DNA from 3 places in the Rhizobium sp. WSM4643 genome. Region 3 is predicted to be linked to each of the others. Evidence: riboswitches for the same ligand, from Rfam matches in the RefSeq annotation. Region 3 holds a riboswitch; each other region holds the start of a gene.
What was found. Region 3 has a riboswitch for cobalamin ahead of bluB (5,6-dimethylbenzimidazole synthase). Riboswitches for the same ligand answer to the same signal wherever they lie in the genome.
Positions count from the first base shown of each region.

Region 1: linked by a shared signal. The riboswitch ahead of N1937_RS18025 (CbtB domain-containing protein) and the one ahead of bluB (5,6-dimethylbenzimidazole synthase) in region 3 are both predicted to bind cobalamin.
Region 2: linked by a shared signal. The riboswitch ahead of nrdH (glutaredoxin-like protein NrdH) and the one ahead of bluB (5,6-dimethylbenzimidazole synthase) in region 3 are both predicted to bind cobalamin.

Region 1 is NZ_CP104040.1:3,615,553-3,620,942, forward strand. Features, by position in the region: gene N1937_RS18010 (sulfite oxidase-like oxidoreductase) at 1-562, shown strand, start outside; gene N1937_RS18015 (hypothetical protein) at 547-1,176, opposite strand; gene N1937_RS18020 (CbtA family protein) at 1,433-2,167, opposite strand; gene N1937_RS18025 (CbtB domain-containing protein) at 2,194-2,403, opposite strand; adenosylcobalamin (AdoCbl) riboswitch at 2,417-2,554, opposite strand; gene N1937_RS18030 (histidine phosphatase family protein) at 2,631-3,185, shown strand; gene N1937_RS18035 (putative bifunctional diguanylate cyclase/phosphodiesterase) at 3,638-5,209, shown strand; gene N1937_RS18040 (inorganic phosphate transporter) at 5,279-5,390, opposite strand, start outside.
Region 2 is NZ_CP104040.1:3,960,830-3,966,219, forward strand. Features, by position in the region: gene nrdE (class 1b ribonucleoside-diphosphate reductase subunit alpha) at 164-2,368, opposite strand; gene nrdI (class Ib ribonucleoside-diphosphate reductase assembly flavoprotein NrdI) at 2,347-2,751, opposite strand; gene nrdH (glutaredoxin-like protein NrdH) at 2,764-2,985, opposite strand; cobalamin riboswitch at 3,251-3,474, opposite strand; gene N1937_RS19630 (heavy metal translocating P-type ATPase) at 3,670-5,390, opposite strand, start outside.
Region 3 is NZ_CP104040.1:2,257,599-2,262,988, forward strand. Features, by position in the region: gene N1937_RS11425 (acyl-CoA thioester hydrolase/BAAT C-terminal domain-containing protein) at 1-166, opposite strand, end outside; gene N1937_RS11430 (DUF2865 domain-containing protein) at 487-1,581, shown strand; gene bluB (5,6-dimethylbenzimidazole synthase) at 1,655-2,344, opposite strand; cobalamin riboswitch at 2,387-2,573, opposite strand; gene N1937_RS11440 (hypothetical protein) at 2,541-2,786, opposite strand; gene N1937_RS11445 (methyl-accepting chemotaxis protein) at 2,974-4,848, shown strand; gene N1937_RS11450 (hypothetical protein) at 4,909-5,390, shown strand, end outside.

The sequences.
Region 1 (5,390 bases), 1.4 Mb from region 3:
AGCCGAGCGCCTGCCGCCCGGCCAGCACCTTGTCAAGAACTGGCCGGTGCTCGATCTCGGCCAGCAGCCTGTTGTCTCCACTGGTACCTGGCGGCTCGAGGTGCGCGGCCTCGTCGAAACGACGCTCACCCTCACCTGGACCGACTTCCAGGCGATCGAACAGAGCACCAGGGTCAGCGATATCCACTGCGTCACCACCTGGTCGCGCTACGACAACAAATGGAACGGCGTTTCGACGCGCGATCTGCTCGACCTCGCCATGCCGAAGCCGGAAGCAGCTTACGTCATGCTGACGAGTTATGACGGCTATACCACCAACCTGCCGCTCGCCGATTTCGCCGCCGAGGATGCGATCCTCGCCACCGCCTGGGAAGCCCTGCCGCTGACGCCGGAGCATGGCGGCCCGATGCGGATCGTCGTGCCACATCTCTATTTCTGGAAAAGCGCCAAATGGCTGCGCCGCATCGAGCTGATATCAGCCGACCAGGCAGGCTTCTGGGAAAAGAACGGCTACCACATGTATGGCGATCCGTGGCGCGAGCAGCGCTATTCCGACGACTGAGCCTTCGGTTGCGAGAAGCGGCGAAGCGCAAACACACCCAGGCCGAACAAAGAGGCAAGCCCCGTCAGAGACGCCATGCTGGCGGCATGGAATGGGATCCCGCTCCAGCGCGGCTTGACGATATCGGCTGTGTTGAAGGCCTCGCCGCTGAACCGGCAGGTGATGAGCGCGAGACCGCGCCGCACCATGTCAGCATCGACAGCGGAAATGATTTCGCCTGCAGCAGCCCTCTCCCGCGGCATCTCGCGCATCGAAAGCAAGACGGCCTTGGTCGCGGCCAGATAGGCATGGGCGCATTCGTTGAACGGGCTTTCCTCAGCCGTCACGCTGCCCGGCATCCGGCCCCACAGACAGTAGGAATACTGGATCTCGGCATAGTTCAGCATGCGGCGAAACGGCTCGTTCGTATCGACTGCACGGGATGCAAGGTCGATAATCCCACTGCGATAGTCAGACATGACTGCCATCTCGCCATGGGAAATTTCCGGGATATCCAGGCCTGCATGGCTGCCGCCATCGCTGCGACTATGGGCAAAAGCGCTTCCGGCAATGAATAGAAGCAAGGTCGCGCTGAGACCAAGAAATGCAAGCCGTCGATAGAGATAGCGTGCCATCCCGCCAACTTGCCTTCCTGTCCTCGGACTCCTGACGGACGAGAGAGGAATACGGCGCCGCCACATATCCCTTCTCCCCAAGGGGAGAAGATGCCGGCAGGCAGATGAGGGGGTGAGCAGCAAAGCTGCGAATGCACTGAGCACAAGCGAAGGGCAACATATAGGGCGCGCCGTGCGGCCCCCTCATCCGACCCTTCGGGCCACCTTCTCCCCGCTGGGGAGAAGGGGTAGCAAGTCGCCACCTCGATACGCCGGATCACCGAAACGCTGGCCGCAGCCCGCCCTTAACCGCAAGCCGCTTTTCCGCCAATGCTCCGAAGGCAAGGCCCAAGGTTGCCCAGAGGATCACATGCATGCCGAGTGAGGTCGTGCGGAACCGCCAGAGCATCATCGCCGAGAAGTTCTCCGGCACCTCGTTGATCGGCGGCAGCAGATAGAGCACGAGGCCGATGAAGACGAGATAGGCGATGCCGGCGATGATCGCGCCGTTCCAGAGACCGAAACGCTCGGAAAGGCGGCGCGACAGCGCCACTGCGGCAACCAGCGCCGCAAGCGAGACGACGATCATCAGGAAGAAAAGCTCGGTCCTGGCACCGATCGTGTCGGGATTGCCGACCGCCGGCGGGTTGGCCGGATACTTGATACCGGGAACGAGGACAACCGCCACGAACGCGGCGATGGCGATGACGGCCGAGGTGCCGCGTGGCGAAAGGCTGCTGAAGCGGCCTTGCACGAAAGCGAAGGCGAGCGCAAAGAGCCCGCCGACGGCGACGCTGTAGGCCATGACGCCGGTGAAAAGGCCAAGACCGGCCTGTGTGGCGCGGCTTACGATTTCGGGTTCGGCAGCCTCGCCGGCCGCCTGGGCGCTTGCCTCCTCGAAGGCGATCGCCGCATCGACCAGCGGCTCGCCGAAAGTATGGGCGAAAGCGAAAACGAGGATGCCAGCCATCAGGCCCGCGAGCATGCCGCGAAGCAGAAGATTTCCAACCATGTTAGGAACTCCGATCGCGAAGCGCGTTAATGGCAGGGAAAGCCGAGGAGATGGCGGCCGTCATGCACGAATTCGTGCACATACATGCCGTTGAACAGCGCCATCGCGCCTTCCTCGGTGCCGACGAAATAGAGGACGATGAGCATCAGCAGGCCGCCGAAGATCGCCCAGGGCAGGATCTCGCCTACAGGGATCGGCGCCGGTACAGCAACGGGCGCGAAAGTGGTGTCAGACATGTATTCCTCCGGGAATGACGCGTTCAGTCGAAAGAGTGCTTGTGCAGTAGGGTCTGACTTCCAGCGCGAAGAGCTCACGCTGGTCACAGTGGCGCGACCGCGCCGGACTTACACCGGCTTCCAAACCCGCAACAGCACGGTTATATCTGCACGCCGAAGAGACTGTCAACGAAACTTCACAAGCCGGCGAAGGACGCTGTCGCAGCATTCGGGAGACAAGAACGACTGTGAACACGCGCCTCACCTGGATCTGCCACGGCGCGACGGCAGCAAGCCGCAAGGCCCTGTTCCCGCTCGACGAACCGCTCGAGGACAAGGCAGTAGAGGAGGCCGGCAGGATGACCCCCCCGCCCCGCGCCGATCGCATTGTCACGAGCCCCGCCTTGCGCGCCCGTCAGACTGCTGACGCGCTCCGCCTCCAAGCCCGGATAGATCAGGCGCTTTGCGACTGTGACCATGGCCGCTGGGCCGGCAGGTCAATCGCGGCGATCGGGACCGAAGAGCCGGAAAACCTCATGGGGTGGATGAGCGATCCGGAAGCGGCTCCGCATGGCGGCGAGAGCCTTGTTGATCTGCGCAAGCGCATCGCCGGCTGGATGGATGGACAGACTGTTCTCGACGGCCACATCATTGCAATCAGCCATGCGGCCGTCATCCGGGCAGCGATCGTGCATGTGCTTCAGGCGCCACTCTCCTCCTTCTGGCTGAGCGACGTCGAGCCGCTTTCCGTTATCCGCATGACCAGCAACGGACAGCGTTGGTCTCTGCGCTTCCAGCATTAGAGACTGCTGATCTTATCCAGCTTTGCACAAGCAAATCGCGTCATCTCTGTTGAACCCGGCTTTGCGGGAACTACTTCCTTGTCCCAAGGAGATGGAAGAATGACATATGATTGGAGTGGCGAGCGCACACGACGCCTGCGTTTCATGCGTGTCGCCACAGTCACGGTTCTGGTCGGTCTCATTGTCAGCGTTCCGCTGCTGATCGTCACCGCCTGAAGCACTGGAAAGGGCGAGCGATGCATTAGCACGCTCGCCTTCGTTCTCCCGCATGAGCCAGTCTTCCGAACAATCAAGGGCATCGCGCTGATAACGACGCCCTGATTCCCCACAAGCCTGTCGGGTCTCTCTGCGGCACGCAACAGGCTGCTGCCTCTGATAATTCGCCTTCTGGTTTCAACAAACATTTCAGACTTTCGTGATATTTCCGCGAAGGTGGAGATGGAGAAGGCATGATGCCGGTGTTTTTCCAAAGCAGGGCCGGACGGCAATGCGTGTCGATCGTGGTGTCTGGAGTGACCCTCTGGCTTCTCGGCACGCTGCTACAGCTCGACGACAGCCTGGTCGCCTTCCTGATCGGATTCGGCGAGTATGGCGCCGACAAGCTCGTTCTGGCGCTCGGCATCGCCGGCGCCATGAGCTTCATCTATTCGGTGCTGCGCATCGCCGACCTGCGTAAGGAAATGGAACTGCGCGCGGCCGCCCAGGCAAAAGCCGATTGGACCGCGACCCACGACCATCTCACCAAGCTGCCCAACCGCTACGCCTTCGAGCGCAAGATCCTCTCACGGCCGATCAAGGACGACGAGGCCGAGATCGAGGAGTGGGACCGCAACGTCACCATCTTCTCCGTCGACCTCGACGGCTTCAAGAAGGTCAACGATCTTGTCGGCCATAAGGGCGGCGACATCCTGTTGATCGAGGTTGCCAGACGCATCTGCGCGCTCGGCAATGCCGACTGCGTCTATCGCTTCGGCGGCGACGAATTCATCATCGTCGCCTTCGCCCTGACGGCACAGCGTGAGGAGCGTTTTGCCAAGCTGCTGATCCAGGCCGTCACCCGGCCCATCCATATCGATGGCTTTGCCGTCGAAGTCGGCGCCAGCGTCGGCTACGACCGCTGGGCCGAGGGAGCCGAGCCGCTGGAAGATGCCGCCCACCGTGCCGACCTCGCCATGTACGAGGCGAAATCGCGTGGACCCAACCACTGTTTGGTTTTCGAACCTTCGATGCAGGACAAGGTAACGGAACGTGCCGCTCTGGAAACCAGGCTGCGTGCCGCAATTTCCAACAAGGCGATCAAGCCCTTCTATCAGCCGCTGATCGACCTGAAGACCGGTCAGCTCTGCGGCTTCGAGGCGCTGGCGCGCTGGATCAGCGACGACGGTGTCAATATTCCTCCGCCGGTCTTTATCGATATCGCCGAGGAAACCGGCATGATCACGGCGTTGTTCGAGGATCTTCTCGCCCAGGCCTGCAGCGACGCCCTCACATGGCCGGAGCATGTGACGTTGTCCTTCAACGTCTCGCCGGTGCAGATGGAAGACAGATTGCTGACGTCGCGCATTCTCAAGGTGCTTTCGGCAAGCCGGCTGCCGCCGCAGCGCCTGGAAGTGGAGATCACCGAAAACGCGCTGATCCAGGATCCCGCCGTCGCCGCCCTCATTCTTGACGAGCTTCATGCGGCCGGCATCCAGATCGCCCTCGACGATTTCGGCACGGGCTATTCGAGCCTCGCCCAGCTCGCCCGCTATCGTTTCGACAAGATCAAGATCGACAAAAGTTTCATCGCCACCTATCGCGACGACGAGCGCCAGGAAAAGATCGTTCGCGCCATGCTCGGTCTCGGCAGGAGCCTCAACATCAAGACGACGGCCGAAGGCATCGAGGAGCACGGCCAGCTCGCCTTCCTGCTGCAGCTCGGCTGCGATATCGGCCAAGGTTACCTTTTCGGCAAGGCGATGCCCGCCGCCGCGGCGGGCATCTTCATCGGCGATCGCAATGCCAGCCTGGCCTCCATGGCCTGACGGTATGCTCTAACCTTTTGTTCTGACGCAATTCCCGGCAACCGCTTCGCGCTTTGCCAGGAGCTTTCTCTAAAAAACCTGGCGCATGATCACGAAGAGCACGAAGGCGATCGCGATCGAGGCCGGCAGCGTCAGCACCCAGGCCATCAGCATGTTGCGCACCGTCGACCATTGCAGGCCG
Region 2 (5,390 bases), 1.7 Mb from region 3:
CCCTCTTGAGGAATATGTCTGGGCGCCCCCTCATCCGCCTGCCGGCACCTTCTCCCCGCTGGGGAGAAGAGACTTGTGGCAGCGTCATCCCCAACCAAGTCCCCTCTCCCCAGCGGGGAGAGGGTTAGGGTGAGGGGGCTTCTGGCTCGCGCCCGAAATCAAATCACAGCGTACAAGACACGCAGCCCTGCACCTCGGTGCCGGACAGCGCCATCTGGCGAAGGCGGATGTAGTAGATCGTCTTGATGCCCTTCTTCCAGGCGTGGATCTGCGCCTTGTTGATGTCGCGCGTCGTTGCCGTATCGCGGAAGAACAAGGTCAGCGACAGGCCCTGGTCGACATGCTGGGTCGCCGCCGCATAGGTGTCGATGATCTTCTCCGGCCCGATCTCATAGGCGTCCTGATAATAGTCGAGATTGTCGTTGGTCATGAACGGCGCCGGATAGTAGACGCGGCCGATCTTGCCCTCCTTGCGGATCTCGATCTTCGAGACGATCGGATGGATCGAGGAGGTCGAGTGGTTGATATAGGAGATCGAGCCCGTCGGCGGCACCGCCTGCAGGTTCTGGTTATAGAGGCCGGAGGCCATCACCGCCGTCTTCAATGCGGCCCAGTCTTCCTGCGTCGGAATGTGAATGCCTGAGGTCTCGAACAGCGCCCTCACCGTCTCCGTCGCCGGCTCCCAGAGCCGGTCGGTATATTTGTCGAAATATTCGCCGGAGGCATATTTCGAGTTTTCGAAGCCCTTGAAGCTCGTGCCGCGTTCGACCGCCAAAAGGTTCGAGGCGCGGACTGCGTGATAGGTCACCGTATAGAAATAGATATTGGTGAAATCGACGCCTTCCACGGAGCCGTAGAAGATGTGTTCGCGGGCGAGATAACCGTGCAGGTTCATCTGACCGAGGCCGATCGCATGGCTCTCGTCATTGCCCTTCTCGATCGAGGGGACCGAGGAGATGTGGCTCATGTCGGAAACAGCCGTCAGCGCCCGGATCGAGGTTTCGATCGTCTTGCCGAAATCGGCCGAATCCATTGCCGCGGCGATATTCAGCGAGCCGAGATTGCAGGAAATGTCCTTGCCGAGATGTTTGTAGGAGAGGTCGTCATGATATTCGCTGGCCTCGCTCACCTGCAGGATCTCCGAGCAGAGATTGCTCATCGAGATGCGCCCGGCGATCGGGTTCGCCCGGTTCACCGTGTCCTCGAACATGATGTAGGGATAGCCGCTCTCGAACTGGATTTCGGCAAGCACCTGGAAGAATTCGCGCGCCTTGATCTTCTTCTTGGAGATGCGGGCGTCGTCCGCCATCTCGCGGTACTTTTCCGTCACCGAAATCTCGGTGAAGGGCACACCATAGACGCGCTCTACGTCATAGGGCGAGAACAGGTACATGTCCTCATTGTTCCTCGCCAGTTCGAAGGTGATGTCCGGCACGACGACGCCGAGCGACAGCGTCTTGATGCGGATCTTCTCGTCGGCATTTTCGCGCTTGGTATCGAGGAAGCGCATGATATCGGGGTGGTGGGCATTGAGATAGACGGCCCCCGCGCCCTGGCGCGCGCCGAGCTGGTTGGCATAGGAGAAACTGTCTTCGAGCAGCTTCATCACCGGGATGATGCCTGACGATTGGTTCTCGATATGTTTGATCGGCGCGCCCGCCTCGCGGATGTTCGTCAATGACAGCGCCACGCCGCCACCACGCTTCGACAATTGCAGCGCCGAATTGATCGACCGGCCAATCGATTCCATATTGTCCTCAACGCGCAGCAGGAAGCAGGAAACCAGTTCGCCGCGCTGCTTCTTGCCGGCATTGAGGAAGGTCGGCGTCGCCGGCTGGAAGCGGCCGGAAATGATCTCCTCCACCATGCCGCGGGCAAGGGTCTCGTCGCCGCGCGCCAAGGCCAGCGCTACCATGCAAATGCGGTCCTCATAGCGCTCGAGATAGCGCTTTCCGTCGAAGGTCTTCAGCGTATAGCTGGTGTAGTATTTGAAGGCGCCGAGGAAGGTCGGGAAACGGAATTTCTTGGCATAGGCCTGGTCGAACAGGTCGCGCACGAAATTGAAGGAATACTGATCGAGAACCTCCTGCTCGTAATAGCCCTCGGTCACGAGGTAATCGAGCTTTTCCCGAAGGTTGTGAAAGAACACCGTATTCTGGTTCACATGCTGCAGGAAATACTGCTTGGCAGCCATTCGATCCTTGTCGAGCTGGATCCGTCCCTCATCGTCATAGAGGTTCAGCATCGCATTCAGCGCGTGATAGTCGAGCGTTTCCGCCGCTTTCAAAGGGCGTTCGCCGGCGGGATGAGCAAAAGTGTTATGCGGTTTTGCGCCCGCATCCCGCGTCAGAGTTGTTCCCGTGTCCAAAACCGTTCCAGTCCGTGTTTGACGTTGGCGACATCCGCTTCCGTGCCCAGCAGCTCGAACCTGTAGAGGTAAGGCACCTGGCATTTCTGCGAGATGACGTCGCCGGCGAGCCCGTATGTCTCGCCGAAATTGCTGTTGCCCGCGGCAATCACGCCGCGGATGTGTCCTCGGTTTTCCGCATCGTTGAGGAAACGGATCACCTGCTTGGGAACGGCACCCTTGCCGCCGTCGCCGCTATAGGTCGGCACAACAAGCACGAAGGGTTCGCGGATATGGAACGCGTCAGCGCCACTTGGCGGAATGCGCGTTGCGCGCAGTCCGAGCTTGGCGACGAACCGATGGGTGTTCTCGGATCGGCTGGAATAATAGACGATCAGGCCCATCGCTTTTCTCGATCAGGAGAGCGCGCTGATCATGTCAGGGCGGAAGCCCGCCCAATGCTGCTCGCCGGCGATGACGACAGGCGCCTGCATGTAGCCGAGGCTGCGGACACGATCGAGCGCTTCGGCATCCTCAGAGATATCGACGATGTCATAATCGACACCCAACCGGTCGAGGGCACGGTAGGTGGCGATGCACTGGACGCAGGCAGGCTTGCTGTAGACGGTAATGGTCATGATATTCCTCGTGATGCGATTGGGACGCAGGAGATCGATCGGAAATCTGCCGATATCCGTCGAAAAATCTCTGGTGATTTGAGCTATGCGGCTGTTCAGCTCCGCCGTCTACGTCTAGCGGGTGGCGGCCTGAACTGAGATACTGACATGACTTCACCCCGAAGTGGCTCAATGCGAAGGTTTCGGGGGCGGAGGCTCGGGCCTGCGAAACGCGATGCGGAGATTCCCCGCAGCAACGCAACGCGACCTTCCGGACACCCCGCCCGTGGACGTTTCGTTCGAGGCAGGTCTCCTGGCTCACGGGTCAAAGCGCCTGCCCAGCCTTCCCGGAGCGTCATGCTCCAGTGACCTGAAATCGGACAGTTGCTCGCCGCTTACAGTTGCGGGGGCAGCTCCGGCATTGCCGCGCCATGATGGCGAGGCGCACCGTATTCCCGTCTTAGCCACCGATCCTCACGAATCGATGGAACCTCGAACACTAGATATAGTACGCCAATCCAAATTCGCGTCAACGGATGGTTTGTGCATTGCGTTACGACAGGTTTGAAATCGCTACGTTCCTGGGAGCCCCCACGATGAGAGCCGACCTATGGCCGGTCCCGCGATTTTCGATTCGAGATCTGGCTCGAATCGTCGATGGCACATCCCGCCGGTGACGAGCGCCGGAGGAGGAAGTCAGAAAAGTTATATTTTTATCCGAAGCAGCCTCAGCGCGTTGATCGTCACCAGCACGGTGGCGCCGGTATCGGCGAGGATCGCCGGCCAGAGCCCGGTGATGCCGGCGATCGTCGTCACCAGAAACACCGCCTTCAATCCGAGGGCGATGGTGATGTTCTGCAGGATGTTGCGCATCGTGCGTTTGGAAAGTTCGATCATCCGCGCCACATCGCTAACGCGTCCGTGCAACACGGCGGCATCCGCCGTCTCCAGCGCCACATCGGTGCCGCCGCCCATAGCAATGCCGATATCGGCAGCCGCCAGCGCCGGAGCATCGTTGATGCCGTCGCCGACTTTGGCGACGATGAAACCCTGGCGCTTCAATTCGCCGACGATCTGCTGCTTGTCCTCCGGCATCATCTCGCCGCGCCAGTCGATGCCAAGGATGCCGGCAACGGCTGCTGCCGTCCGCTTGTTGTCGCCCGTCAACATCATCGCCTTGATGCCTGCTGATTTGAGGGCAGCGAGCCCGGCCTCGGCATCCTCACGCGGCTCGTCGCGCATGGCGATCAGGCCGGCCGCAACACCGTTGACGAGCAGCACCGACACGCTCTTGCCCTCGTCGTTCAGCGCCGCGATGCGTGCATCCTGTTCAGCACTGAGCGCCCCGCGCTCACGGGCGGCGGGCGGCGACAGCAGGTCCAGCGTCTCGCCGCCGACTTTGCCGCTGACGCCCTTGCCCGCCAGCGCTTCCAGCTCGAGGGCCGGCGGCACGGGAACGCCGACTGACTTGGCGCGGTTGAGGATCGCCAGCGCCAGCGGATGGCTGGAGCCTTGCTCCAGCACCGCCGCGCGCGACAGCACCTGCGCCTCGCTCAATCCGAAGGAGATGATATCGGTGACCTGAGGCCTGCCTTCCGTCAGCGTGCCTGTCTTGTCGAAGGCGACCATCGTCACCTTGCCGAGCGTTTCCAGCACCGCGCCGCCCTTCATCAGCAGCCCGCGCCGCGCACCTGTCGAAAGCGAGGCGGCAATTGCCGCCGGCGTCGAAATGACGAGCGCGCAGGGGCAGCCGATCAAAAGGATGGCAAGGCCCTTATAGACCCATTCGCCCCATGGCCCAGCGAACAGCAGCGGCGGAACGACCGCGACCAGCGCTGCGACCACGACCACGCCGGGCGTGTAATAGCGCGAAAACCGATCGATGAAGCGTTCGGTCGGCGCCTTCGATTCCTGCGCTTCCTCCACCAGCTTGACGACACGGGCGATGGTGTTGTCGGCGGCCGCCGCCGTGACGCGAACCCTGAGCACCGCATCGCCATTGACCGTGCCGGCAAAAACGACGGCATCGACGCCCTTGCGAACCGGCGTGCTTTCGCCCGTCACCGGCGCCTCGTCGATCGCGCTCTCGCCTGAGATGATGATGCCGTCCGCAGAGATACGGTCGCCAGGGCGAACCATGATAGTCGCGCCAACGGCAAGGCTTTCTGCCGGCACTTCCCGCGTCTGCCCATTGTCTTCGAGCAACGCATTCTTCGGCACCAGACCCGCCAACGACTGGATGCTTTCGCGCGCCTTGCCGGCAGCCACCCCTTCCAGCATCTCGCCGACGAGGAACAGGAACACGACGGTCGCCGCCTCTTCGCCGGCATTGATGATGACGGCGCCGACGGCGGCAATCGTCATCAGCATCTCGATCGAGAACGGTGTACCTGATAGGGCGGCAATGATAGCGCGCCGCGCGATCG
Region 3 (5,390 bases):
AAATACCCGGTGACTGCCCATATCCTCCAAACCATTGCAGCGCCAAAGCCTTCGCTCCTGCTTCGGCGAACAGTTTCGCGCGATCAACGTCAACTCTGCCACTGGAACCACCCAAAACGACCACCCCAGTCGTCGCCGTATCTGGTCCTGCAACCAGTTCCCCCATAACCTGGCCTTGAAGCATTACGATTGGATATTCGACCACTTTCCACCGACCCCAAGCGAACATTCATGACGAAGACACTCGTCGATTGGGTTTATAGCAAACGGTGGAGGGTGCCAAAGCGTTTAAGCCGGTGGTTGCCCGTTGAGCGAAAGCTACCCGGAACTTCCCCTAACGGAATGCTCCCCGCATCTACTGGATAAAATCCCGAAAATACGCTAGGAATTTATCCCAGCTTATTAAGAGAAATACCCTAAGAGAAACCCGCGGCGATCGGTGCCGCAAACGACCGATCGATTCTTTGCTCATTCCGGGACGACGCCGTGAAACGCCGAAACCTGTCTCTTGCCGTCTTCCTTGTCTTCGCAGCGCCCGCTGCCGCGCAGACCATTACTATCTGTGAGGATCTGCGTGGCCGCCTCGCCGACCTGCCGCGGTCGATCGGCAATAACAACGGCTCGGAAGCGCGCCAATATGCCGGCGCCATGGCCGAGCAGAACCTCGAGCTGCGCAAGGTCCGCAACGAGCTGCGCGGCAACGGCTGCACCTCGGGAAGCATGGTCGTCATCGGCGGCGAGAATGCCGATTATTGCACCGAGCTCTCGCAGTCCGAAGCCCGCATGATCGACAACATCCGCTATCTCCAGGACCGCCGTGAGGAGCTGCGCAACCAGACCGACGGCAATGACGACGCGCGCCGCGAGCTGACCGCCGCTCTCGACCGCAATGGCTGCAACAGCGAAAACGTCTATGCCCCGAGCGATCGCAGCGCCGACGAACCGGCTCCAAGCGTCGAGGAACAGGCGATGCGCACCGATACCTTCATTCCGCTCGGCGGTGGTGACGAGGTCGATCCGCGTTACGGTGTGCCGCGGGCCGAGATGCTATCTCCGGTCAGCACCATGTGCGTGCGCAGTTGCGACGGCGGCTTCTTCCCGATCAGCTCGAACGCCACATCGGTCGATTTCGGCCGCGACGCCCAGACCTGCGCCAAGATGTGCCCGGGCATCGAGACCGAACTGTTCTATCGTGACGTGACGAGCACCGAAGCCTCGAACATGATCTCGGTCGCAACGGGCACGCCCTACAGCGCCATGAAAAATGCCTTTGCCTACAAGAACCGCACGCCCGGGGAAAAGTCCTCCTGCGCCTGCAATCTCACCGCCTATTATGAGGAGATGCGCGGCAAGCAGGTGGTGAGCGAACCGCCGCAGCAGAGCTCCATCACCACCATCCGCACCAATCCCCCGGCGAAGGATGCCGCAGCTGCGCCGCAATCATCCGTTCCCGAACGCCCCTACGATCCGACGCAGAACCGCGTCCGTCAGGTCGGCCCCCAGTTTCTGGCCGGCGATCAGGGCTCGATCGACCTCACCAATCCGGCAACGCCGGGCCCGCAACCACAACAACAGCAGTGATATCAATCAAGCCACCCAAACCGCGCGGCGGTTTTGGGACTACGACATGCATCTTCGATGCGACGCACTTTATTTAGGGCTCGCTTCGTCCCCATCCATCATGAAAGACGAGTTCCTCGAGCGGCAGCCGCTGCCGCCAGCCTTTGACGGAGAGTTCCGGCTCGTCATAGAGCCGATCGACGAAACCGGCACAGAGCCAGGCGACCACCTCGATATGCTCGGGTATGCCGAGAATGCTTTTCAGGTCGCCTTCACGAAAGATGCTGACCCAGCCGACGCCGACCCCTTCCGCCCGCGCGGCAAGCCAGAGGTTCTGGATGGCGCAGACTGTGGAATAGCTATCCATCCTCGGATTGTGCGTACGCCCCAGCACCACGCTGCCGCCGCGGGTGGGATCGCAGGTCACGCAGATCCCGAGCGGCGCCTCCGTAATGCCTTCGAGCTTAAGCGAACGATATGCCTGCCGCCGTTCGCCTTCGAACATCAGCGCCGCCTCCTCGTTGGCGCTGGCAAAGGCATTCCGGACGCGCGCCCGCACAGTCGGGCTTTTCACCAGAATGAAATTCCACGGCTGCATGAAACCAACCGACGGCGCGTGATGGGCGGCCGTCAACAGACGCTCCACGACATCGTCTGGCAAGGGATCAGGCAGGAACTGGCTGCGAACGTCGCGCCGCGTCATGATCGCATAATAGACGGCCTCGCGTTCGGCCAAGGAAAAACCGGACGCCGCCGAAAGGGCATCCTCATCAAAGGGTCGCATCGTCAAATCCCCAACAACGCAACCGCCCCGCCGTCCGCGCGGATCGGTCTATCTAGCCAGGCCGGTCTTCTGACTGGGCGTCATCCGTCTGCCGCAGCCTTCCCGGCAAGAAGCCAGTGGCGTGATAAGCGGCAAACGTCGGCCTTACAGCGTTGGGCACGTTCCGGCTTTGCACCGGATTCCCGATTCTCCCGCCTTACCGGCGGGCACCTGACGGCGCATCTATTTCAGGAAAGCGCGGCGGCGGCAAGGCGGCCCGCAAGCCGCCGACACGCTGCATGTAGCCTTCGGCGATGTCGATGACGCCGACAGCAGCCAGGCAACCGCGATCAATGCCGTTGCCCAGCGTATCTCTATTCCTCCACCGTCCAGCGCGATACGGCAGTACCCGCCGGTTGGCTGGGCTTGGCGCCGGCAGGCGCCAGGGTGAAACGACCCGCATGTACCCCAGCACCCCATTCTACTTTATGATTTATTCACACATCAAATACACACTGCGTTTACGCGTTTTGGGTTGCTATCAGGACATGGGCATGAGGGCTCGTGATGTGACCGTCAGCGTCGATGCCCGTATTGATACGCCAGTCCGGAACATGTCCGACTGAGCCGCAATTCTAGGCCGCCGCGGAATGTTCCAATTTTTGAAAACGATGCCTCTGACCGCCAAGCTGGCGGCGATTATCGTTGCCGTGAACCTCTGCGGCATTTCCGCTTTCGCCACCTATACCTGGATGTACGAAACCCGGGCCTTGATCGATGGCGCCAAGGCGAACTGGTCCAAGAATGCCGAGCAATTTGCATCTCTGGCGGCGGGCGGCGTCAAATGGGGGAAGGCGAACGCGGTTCGAGAGGCTTATTCGCTCTATCGCGACGACCCCTCGCTCGATCTCGTGCAGTTTGCCGCATTCAACGCCGAACCTGCCGCCGTCGATACCTGGGCGCGCGATGGCGTCAGTGGTTTGCCGGCACCAACCGATCTGGCAAAGAGCTTGAGCGCGAAACCGGAAAAGACGACCATCGATGACGGTAGAATATCTGCCGGCGTCGTGACGATCATCGCGCCGCTCCCGCTGGATAAGTCGGGCAAGGCCACCGGTTACATCGTCACGAACTGGTCCGTCGAAAAAATCGCTTCCGAAGTCAGGCAGAAAGTTCTCATTTCGCTGCTCACGCAGTCCGCGATCACCGCCATGGCCGTCGTTGCCTTCCTTCTCGCCATGCGCAGCCTCGTTGGCCGGCCCATCAGGGTGATCAGCGAACGAATCAGCGCGTTGCAGAAAGGCGATCTGGTCTCTCCCGTCACCTACAGGGAAAATGGCGACGAGATCGGCTTTCTGGCGCGGGCATTGGAAGTTTTCCGTCACGAGGCGATTGCGAAGGTCGAGAGAGAGCAGGCCGCTGCCGAGCAGAGCGCTTCGCTCGACGCCGAACGGGCGCGCAACGCATTGCTGACCGAAGAGGCCAGCAACACGCAACGGCTGGTCATGAACGCTCTCGCAAATGCATTGGAAGGGCTCGCCGCCGGCGACTTCTCGATACACCTGGCCGATGTCGGTCCAGAATTCGATAAATTGCGTCAGGACTTCAACAACATGGTCGATGCGGTCGCGGCCGCTCTGACAGAGATCAAGACCGCTTCAGTGGCGGTTGAAACCGGATCCAGCGAGCTGGCGATCTCCGCGGATCAACTCGCCAGGCGGACCGAGCAACAGGCAGCAGCATTGGAACAGACCGCCGCGGCACTGGATGAGGTGACCACCACGGTCAGAACATCGTCGCAACGGGCTGAAAATGCCGGGCAGTTGGTCGAGGAGACCAAGCGGAGCGCCCATGTCTCGGCGACGGTGGTGCGCGATGCAATCGGTGCGATGGACCGGATTCAAACCTCGTCGAGCCAGATCGGCCGCATTATCGGCGTCATCGACGAAATCGCCTTCCAGACAAACCTGCTGGCGCTGAACGCCGGTGTCGAGGCGGCGCGCGCCGGCGAGGCCGGCAAGGGTTTTGCGGTCGTCGCGCAGGAAGTGCGTGAACTCGCCCAGCGGTCGGCAAATGCCGCAAAGGAAATCAAGAACCTGATCAACGTATCCGGCCAGGAAGTTGCCGCGGGCGTCGGGCTGGTGAACGAAACTGGTGACGCCCTGCTGAAGATCGAAGAGCAGATCAACCGCATCAGCGATAGCATCGCTTCCATCGTCCAATCCTATCGCGAACAGGCGACGGGCCTGCAGGAAATCAACAGCGCGATCAACCAGATGGATCAGACGACACAGCAGAACGCGGCAATGGTCGAGGAAACCAACGCAGCTTGCCACGAACTGCTGTCGCAAGGACGCCTGTTGCAGGACTCGGCCGGTAGGTTCGTAGTCGGTGCGTCTACCGCCAGCCAGCCCAAACCCGTTCAAGCCGCCCGCCAAGCTCGTCCCGATACTAGAGCCTTCACGCAGCGTCATGCAGGTAATGCCGCCGTTGCCGCTGCTCCCGGTGCCTGGGAGGAGTTCTGACGTCGACTGCATCCGATAAGCCTTAGTTCTCAGCAACCTATAATCAGGAAGGAAACGCCTATGAAGAAAATCGTGCCCGCATTTCTTTTGGCCTGCACCGCATTTGCCATGCCGATCGGCGTATCCATGGCACAGGATGCCAAGCTTGCCCCGATCTCCGACTACGTGACGAGCGATGTAAAGCCCTGGCTTAACGACCCCGCCATCATCGAGGCTATCAAGGCGCAGAACGCTGCCAACGCCAATCTCAATGCTGCTGATGTCGACGCCCTTGACAAGAAGTGGCGTGCCGAAGTCGATGGCTCAGACCACTCGATGATCGACGGCGTGCTCAACAATGCACTGTCGAAATTCCTTCAGGGAAAGAAGGAGGCTTCCGGCGGCAAGATCACGGAAATCTTCGTCATGGATACAAAAGGCCTGAATGTCGGTCAAAGCGACACCACATCGGATTACTGGCAGGGCGACGAGGCCAAGTTCCAAAAGTCCTTCGGAGCCGGCAAGGACGCCGTCTTCGTCGACGAGATCGAAAAGGATGAGTC